Regions from separate parts of the Mesorhizobium sp. M0904 genome, predicted to be linked through region 1. Evidence: predicted binding sites of a transcription regulator. Region 1 holds the regulator's gene; the other holds the start of a gene.
The links. The regulator PhoB, encoded in region 1, activates phosphate uptake and scavenging genes when phosphate is short. The targets are predictions, from matches to a motif close to TGTCATNNANCTGTCAT.
Positions count from the first base shown of each region.

Region 2: the regulator PhoB is predicted to act here: its motif matches at 2,419-2,435, upstream of NKH80_RS00165 (RNA degradosome polyphosphate kinase).

Region 1 is NZ_JAMYOC010000012.1:144,793-149,004, forward strand. It holds gene xylF (D-xylose ABC transporter substrate-binding protein) at 1-769, opposite strand, end outside; gene NKH80_RS14985 (ROK family protein) at 1,055-2,299, shown strand; gene phoB (phosphate regulon transcriptional regulator PhoB) at 2,309-2,998, opposite strand; gene phoU (phosphate signaling complex protein PhoU) at 3,015-3,722, opposite strand; gene pstB (phosphate ABC transporter ATP-binding protein PstB) at 3,755-4,212, opposite strand, start outside.
Region 2 is NZ_JAMYOC010000001.1:25,493-29,704, reverse strand. It holds gene NKH80_RS00185 (metal-sensing transcriptional repressor) at 1-69, opposite strand, end outside; gene NKH80_RS00180 (TIGR02117 family protein) at 174-845, shown strand; gene NKH80_RS00175 (FAD-dependent monooxygenase) at 861-2,093, opposite strand; gene NKH80_RS00170 (zinc-finger domain-containing protein) at 2,113-2,358, opposite strand; gene NKH80_RS00165 (RNA degradosome polyphosphate kinase) at 2,508-4,212, shown strand, end outside.

The DNA of each region.
Region 1 (4,212 bases):
CAAGCGCGATGCGGTTCAGTGCGGCGTGGTCGCCGTCCTGGCCCGAGACCGGAACCGATCCGGCCAGCCCTTGCGCCGTCAGCGCGGCGACGACGCCACCGGCGGTGCCGTCATTGGCCGCGACCACGGCATCGACCTTGTTGTCGTTGGCGGTCAGGAACTGTTCCATGTTCTTCTGAGCGTTGGCCGGCAGCCAGCCGTCCGTATAGGCCTCGCCGACATTCTTGATCTTGCCGCTGTCGATGGCCTCCTTCAGCACCTCCATCGAACCGGCAAACAGGAAATCGGCATTCGGATCGGAACCCGAACCCTTGATGAAGACGTAGTTGCCTTCCGGCTTCACCTTGAAGACTTCGCGGGCCTGCATGCGGCCGACTTCCTTGTTGTCGAAGGTCAGATAGAACACGTCCTTGTTCTCGATCAGCCGGTCATAGCCGACGACCGGGATGCCTTCGTCCAGTGCCTTCTGCACGGCCGGCCCGATGGCCGAGGCATCCTGTGCCAGGATGATCAGCGCATTGGCACCCTGCGAGATCAGGCTCTCGACGTCGGTGAGCTGCTTGCCGGGGTTGGACTGTGCGTCGGCGGAAATATACTTGTCGCCGGCGGCCTCGATGGCCGCCTTCATTGCGGCCTCGTCGGTCTTCCAGCGCTCTTCCTGGAAGTTCGACCAGGAAACGCCGATGACCTTGTCTTTCGCCTGCGCCACCGACGCCAGCGCCAGCGTCATGGCGACACCCGCCAGAATGGCGGTCGTGAATTTCTTCATCATATCCTCCCTGCGCCGCGTACGGCGTGACCAATTGGCTCAAAGACCAGCTTAGAAGCTCTAATTTTTTCGAGCCTCGAAAAAATACTGGCCCGATCTCCGGCTGCTGTCAACATCGATTCTGATGGATTTTGATCACTGTGCGAGTTTTTTCGAGCGTCGGAATAAACGATGACAGCGCCACCTGCATCTGACACTATTTGCCGCATCCGACACTATTTGTCGGACATTACCGACGGCTTCCGGTTCATGAGCGGCCGCGGCAACCGGGAGGAAAGCAAAACGATGTCGGTCGGAATCCGCCATGACGATTTGCGCCGGCGCAACCGGGCGATGGTGATCTCGGCGGTGCGCCGGGCCGGCCAGCCATCGCGTACGGAGATCGCAGCCACCACCGGCCTCAGTCATTCAACCATATCGGCGATCTCCTCCGACCTGATACGGGAAGGCATCCTCGCCGAGAGCAAGGCAAGTGAGCCCGTTTCGTTGAAACGCGGTCGTCCACAGGTCGGCCTCGCCCTCAACCCGGAAGCGGCGGCGGTGCTGACTGTGGTGTTGTCGCTGAATTTCCTGTCGGCCGCCATTATCGACTATGCGGGACAGGTGGTCGCCGAGGAACAGCGCCGGCCGGACACGCTGACCATGCCGCGCGACGAGCTGATCCGCGAATGCATGGCCATCGTCCGGCGCCGGCTTGAGGACCCAGACCTTGACGTCCGCAGTGTCGCCCGCATCGCCCTGGCGATTCAGGGCATTACCGACTCCCCTGCACGCGCCATGCTGTGGTCGCCGATCACGCCGCAGACCGACATCGCCTTTGCCGACATGCTGGAGGACGAATTCGGCATCCCGGCCACGGTGGAGAACGACTGCAATATGATGGCGGTGGCTTTGCGCTGGCGCAATCCGGATCGCTATCGCGACGACTTCATCGCCATCCTGCTTTCGCATGGCATCGGTATGGGGCTTGTGCTGAAGGGCGAACTGTTCACCGGGACGCATTCCTCGGGCGGCGAATTTGGCCACATGATCCATCGTCCGGGCGGAGCGCTCTGCCGTTGCGGGCGGCGCGGCTGCATCGAAGCCTATGCCGGCAACTATGCCATCTGGCGCAACGCCAGGCAGATGAGCGAAGACAGCGAACCGGTCGCCGACGTCAGCGACGCCGACATGCGCGCGCTGGCCGCCCGCGCGCGCGAGAAGGATGGGCCGGAACGCGAGGCCTACCGCAAGGCCGGCGAAGCGCTGGGTTTCGGTCTCGGCTCGCTGTTCGCGCTGATCGATCCGGCACCGGTCGCGATGGTCGGCGCCAGTGCCGCCGCCTTCGATCTGATCGAGCCGGCCTTGCGCAAGGCCATCGCCCAGACCGCCGGCGGCCAGCACTCCGGCTCGATCTCCTTCGATACCGAGCCGAACGAATTGCCGCTGATCCGCGAAGGCTGCGCGATGCGGGCGTTAAGCTTCGTCGACCAGGAGATTTTCGCGCCGGGCGCGCAAATGAGGCCCGGCGTCAGAAAGAACGTCGCCTGACCAGGCGGGTCAATCTTCCCGGATCGCGTAACCGGCACCGCGGATGGTGCGGATGACATCCGGCATGCGGCCGTTGTTGACGGCTTTGCGCAGCCGCCCGACATGCACGTCAACGGTGCGTTCGTCGATATAGATCGTCTCGCCCCAGACATTATCGAGCAACTGGCTACGCGAGAAGACGCGGCCCGGATGCCGCATCATGAACTCGAGCAACCGGAATTCGGTCGGCCCGAGCCGGATCTCGCTCTTCTTGCGATAAACCCTGTGCGATTCGCGATCGAGCACGATGTCGCCGACCTTCAGCACGCTGGACAGCACTTCCGGCTTGGCGCGGCGCAGCAGCGCCTTGACCCTGGCCATGAATTCCGGTGTCGAAAACGGTTTGACCAGATAGTCGTCGGCGCCGGTCGAAAGACCGCGCACCCGGTCGCTCTCCTCGCCGCGCGCGGTCAGCATAATGATCGGCAGCCGCTCGGTTTCAGGGCGCACCCGCAACCGGCGGCAGAGCTCGATGCCGGAAACCGCTGGTATCATCCAGTCGAGCACCAGAAGGTCGGGCACATTCTCCTGCAAACGGATCTCGGCTTCGTCGCCACGTGTCACCACCTCGACCTGGTAGCCTTCGGATTCGAGATTGTAGCGGAGCAGCACGCCCAACGGCTCCTCGTCCTCCACCACCATTATGCGTGGTGCGATCATCGGCTGGGCACCCCCATCATGTCACCGGCGCGGACATTGTCGTTTCGTCCTGCTTCGGACGATTGACGGGCAATTGCTCGCCGGTCAGCACATAATACGCATTCTCGGCGATGTTGGTGACATGGTCGCCGATCCGCTCGAGATTCTTGGCGCAGAACAGCAGATGCGTGCAAGCGGTGATGTTGCGCGGATCTTCCATCATGTAGGTCAACAGCTCGCGGAACACGGACGTGTATTTGACGTCGATACGCTCGTCGGCGGCGCGCAGCTTGGCCAACGCGGCCGCATCGCCTGCGGCATATTCCTCGATGACGCCCTGCACCTGGATGAGCACCAGCTGCGCCATCGCATCGATGGAATGCGATAGGTCGCGCGGCGTGACGCTGAGGCCGACCGCGCTCACACGCTTGGCGATGTTCTTGGCAAGGTCGCCGATGCGTTCGAGGTCGCCCGCCATGCGGATCGCTCCGACGACATGGCGCAGATCGTGAGCCATTGGCTGGCGCTTGGCGATCAGGGTGATGGCGCGATCGTCCAGTTCGCGTTGACGCGCATCCATGATGGCGTCGTCGGAGACGACGCGTTGCGCCAGCACGTTGTCGGAATTCAACAGGGCCTTGGTCGCCCCGCCGACCATCGAACCGGCGAGGTCGGCCATGTCGCGGATCAGCTTGCTGATCTGCTCGAGATCCTCGTCGAAAGAAGCGACTGTGTGTTCGCCCATGGTCCTGTCCTCATATGCATGATCGGAACGGCTCAGCCGAAGCGGCCAGTGATGTAGTCCTGCGTGCGCTTCTCGCGGGGCGACGTGAAGATCTTCTCGGTCCGGTCGAACTCGACCAGTTCACCCAGATACATGAAGGCGGTCTGGCGCGACACGCGCGCCGCTTGCTGCATGTTGTGGGTGACGATGACGATCGTGTAGTCGGCTTGCAACTCGTCGATCAGTTCCTCGATCTTGGCCGTCGACAGCGGGTCGAGGGCCGAAGCCGGTTCGTCGAGCAGGATGACTTCCGGCTTCACTGCCACGGTGCGGGCAATGCAGAGCCGCTGCTGCTGGCCGCCGGACAGGCTCAAGCCGCTGGCGTTTAGCTTGTCCTTGACCTCGCTCCACAGCGCGGCCCGCTTCAACGCTTGCTCGACGCGGCCGTCCATCTCGGACTTGCCGAGATTCTCGTAGAGCCTGACGCCGAAGGCGATGTTCTCATAGATCG
Region 2 (4,212 bases), on a different contig from region 1:
GAGGTGGCCTTGCGCGCGCTTCAGGCGCTTTATGATGGAAGGATGCGAAGCGTGGAGGTGATCTGACATGCCTCTGCATATCCTCCCGGGGAGGATACGCGTCAAGCGCTAAGTCAGCTGTGCAATTTCCGGAGAGGCTTCACCTTGAACATTGCTTGGCCTATGCCTTCCCCATGAAGAAGCTTGCTCGTTTTCTCGACCTGCTGGTCGTTGCAGCAGTCCTTGCGGTGGCGCTGGGCACGCTGCTGCCGCGCCCGCTCTGGCCGGCGGCCGCTGCCGATCCGATCGGCGCAAGCCACCGCATCGTGGTGCTGAAAAATCCGATCCACACCGACATCGCCATCCCGGTCGACGACGATGTGCGCCGGCGCTTCCACTTCCTGGTCGATGCCGGCATTCCGGCCGACATGGCGGAGGTCCGCTACATCGTCTTCGGCTGGGGCGGCCGCGCCTTCTATCTCGAGACGCCGACCTGGTCGGAACTGAAGGCAGTGCCGGTGATGAAGGCGCTGACCGTCGATGCCTCGGTGATGCATGTCGACATTTCAGGCGAAATCGCCGAGCCGCATCCCGACGTCGCCGGCTTCGACGTAAGTGAGGAACGCTTTGCGGCGCTGCTCGATTTCATTGCAGCGAGTTTTCAGCAGGGACCGAACGGGGCCATGCCGATCGAGGATGCGGCCTACTCCCGTTTCGATCGTTTCTTCGAAGCCAATGGCCATTTCAACGCGCTGGTCGGCTGCAACACCTGGGCGGCGGCGGCACTGCGCACCGCCGGCCTGCGCACCGGCTGGTGGAACCCGCTGCCGGCCTCGCTTAGCCTGTCGATGCGGCTTTACAATTGACAAGGCTCCGATGACTTAGGACCGCCGAGCGTCCGCCCGCCAGCCATAGAGCCAGTCCAGATCAGCGGCGAGTTTTTCGGGTGAGCGCATCGCCAGGAACAGGTTGCGGGCCATCGCCACCGGCCCGGCCGCATGCCAGGCGAGGCGGTTGAGGGCGCCGCGGCGGGCGACCTGGGATACGCGCGGCCGCCGCGCCTGTTCCCAGGCGACAAGCGCGCTGCTGAGGTCGGCAGGCGAGCTGGCAACGAAACCGGCAAGGGTTACCGTGTCTTCGATCGCCATCGCCGCTCCCTGTGCGGCAAACGGCGTCATCGCATGCGCCGCATCGCCAATCAGCGCTATGCCCTCCGGCGTCGTCCACCGCCGCTGCTCGACGGTATGGATCGGCCATGCCGTCCATGGCGCGGCCTCGCTCGCCAGACGGACCAGCGCCGGCGCGGTACCGCGCATGGCGTTGGCGAGGATGGCGGGGTCGGCATGCCCCGACCAGTTCTCGGCGATGCGCTCGCCCTTGGTGAAGGCCGCGAGGTTGAAGACCGCGCCACGGCTGACCGGATAGGCGACCATATGGAAGCCTGGATAGAGGAATGCGGTAACGCAATCGGGCGCTCCGATCACCCTGAAGGCTTGTCCGGCGAGGCTGTCCGCGGCCACCGTTGCGCGCCAGGCAAGCTCGCCCGAGAAGCGGCTTCTCCGGAAATCGGCCGCCTTGCGGGCGAGCGTTTCTCGCACCGACGACCAGACGCCATCGGCTCCGACCAGCAACGATCCTTCGGCTTCGATGGTCGTGCCGGCAATCTCGACTGTTGCGGTGATGCCATTCGGTCCGGTTGCGACGCCGCCGACGCGGGCACCAGTGACAAGCTCGACCTCGGAGCGCTCGGCTATCCGCGCCATCAGCGCTGACTGCAGGTCGGCGCGGTGGGCGACGAGATAGGGTGCTCCCCAGCGCGTTTCAGCCGCCTGGCCAAGCGGTACGCGCGCCAGCTCGCGCAGCGTGACGGCATCCTTCAGCACGACCGCCTCCGGCCGCACCGCCGTCGGCAGCAGCCGATCGAGTAGGCCGAATTGTCGAAGGATGCATGTCGCGTTGGGTGAAAGCTGGATGCCGGCACCGGCAGCCTCGAGGTGCTGCGCCTGTTCGAACAGTTTTGTCCGATAGCCGCGCTCGGCGAAGGCCAGTGCCACGGTCAGTCCGGCGACGCCCGCCCCGGCGATGACCACCTGCCGGGACTGCGTTTCTCGCATCAGGCTTGTCGCGGAAGAATCAGGCGGCCTGGTCGATATAGAGGCAGCCCGGCGGCTGCGTTTCCAATGCCTTCAGCTTGGGCGAATAGCGATAGAGCGTCGAGCAATAGGGGCAGACTTTTTCATTGTCGTCGCCCATATCGAGAAATACATGCGGGTGGTCGAAAGGCGGATTGGCGCCGGTGCACATGAATTCCTTGACGCCGATGTCGATTGCCGGATAGCCCGCATCGTTCTGGAAATGGGGAATGGAACCGCCTGCCATCGTCGTCTCCTGATCTTGTCGATTGCATCTGGATCATAACCCATCTCTTTGCAAGATCGATGAAATGAAACTGTCGCAAAAGCCTGTCAGAGGATAAGTTAAGCCGGTTAAGGCTGTGGTCGTCGAACGGTGTGGGAAGAGCGGAAACCATGAACGAACTGAAGCCGGTGCAGAGCGAATTCATCACCGTCGAGGCGGCGAGCCGCGAAGGCGGCAACCCCGACCGCTTCGTCAACCGCGAGTTTTCCTGGCTGCAATTCAACCGGCGCGTGCTCGAAGAATCGCTGAACGCCAATCATCCGCTGCTCGAGCGCGTTCGCTTCCTGTCGATATCGGCAGCCAATCTCGACGAGTTCTTCATGGTCCGCGTCGCCGGTCTTGCCGGCCAGGTGCGCGAGGGCATCGTGCTGAAGAGCCCGGATGGGCGCACTCCCGAGCAGCAGCTCGAACAATTGCTGCGCGAGGTCGAGCGCCTGCAGGAGGACCAGCAGAACAGCCTTTCGGCGCTGATGCTGCTGCTCGACAAACAAGGCATCGAAAGCATCACCCGCGATGCGCTGACCAAGGACGAGAAGACCTGGCTCGAGGACCATTTCCAGGAGCAGGTATTTCCGGTCCTGACCCCGCTGTCGATCGACCCGGCGCATCCGTTCCCGTTCATTCCCAACCTCGGTTTCTCGATGGCGCTGCAATTGCGCCACCGCAAGAACGGCGAGGAAATGAGCGCGCTTTTGCGCCTGCCGGTGGCGCTGAGGCGCTTCATCCGTTTGCCGGATCGCAAGCATCATGTCCGCTTCATTCCACTCGAAGAGGCGGTCAGTCTCTATATCGGCAAGCTGTTTCCCGGCTATGAGGTCAAGGGCTCCGGCACGTTCCGCATTATCCGCGACAGCGATATCGAGGTCGAGGAAGAATCAGAGGATCTGGTGCGGCTGTTCGAGACGGCGCTGAAGCGGCGACGCCGCGGCTCGGTCATCCGCATTGAGTTCGACAGGTCGATGCCGGCCGAATTGCGCGATTTCGTCGCCGGCGAGCTCGGCGTCTCGGCCAGCCGGATCAGCGTGCTCACCGGTCCGCTGGCGCTCAGCCAGATCTCGGAGTTCGTCGCCGTCGCCCGCGACGATCTGAAGTTCACGCCTTACAATCCGCGCTTTCCCGAGCGCATCCGCGAGCATGGCGGCGACTGTTTTGCCGCGATCCGCGAGAAGGACATCATCGTCCACCACCCTTACGAATCCTTCGACGTGGTGGTGCAGTTTCTGCGCCAGGCAATGGCCGACCCGGAAGTGGTGGCGATCAAGCAGACGCTCTACCGCACCTCCAACGACAGCCCGATCGTACGGGCTTTGGTCGATGCGGCGGAAGCCGGCAAGTCGGTGACGGCGCTGGTCGAGCTCAAGGCGCGCTTCGACGAGGAGGCCAACATCCGCTGGGCGCGCGACCTCGAGCGCGCCGGCGTCCAGGTCGTCTTCGGCTTTCTCGAACTGAAGACCCACGCAAAGATGTCGCTGGTCGTGCGGCGCGAGGACGGCAGGCTGCGCAATTACGTGCATCTCGGCACCGGCAACTACCACCCAGTCACCGCCCGCATCTACACCGATCTGTCCTTCTTCACCACCGACCCGACAATCGCGCGCGATGTCGCCCAGTTGTTCAACTTCATCACCGGCTATGCCGAGCCGGCCGAGCAGATGCGGCTGGCCATCTCGCCGTTCACGCTGCGCGACCGCATCCTCCAGCACATTTCGGATGAGATCAGCCACGCGCTGGAGGGCAGACCGGCCCGCATCTGGATGAAGATGAACGCCTTGGTCGACCCGATCGTCATCGACGCGCTCTACGATGCCAGCCGCG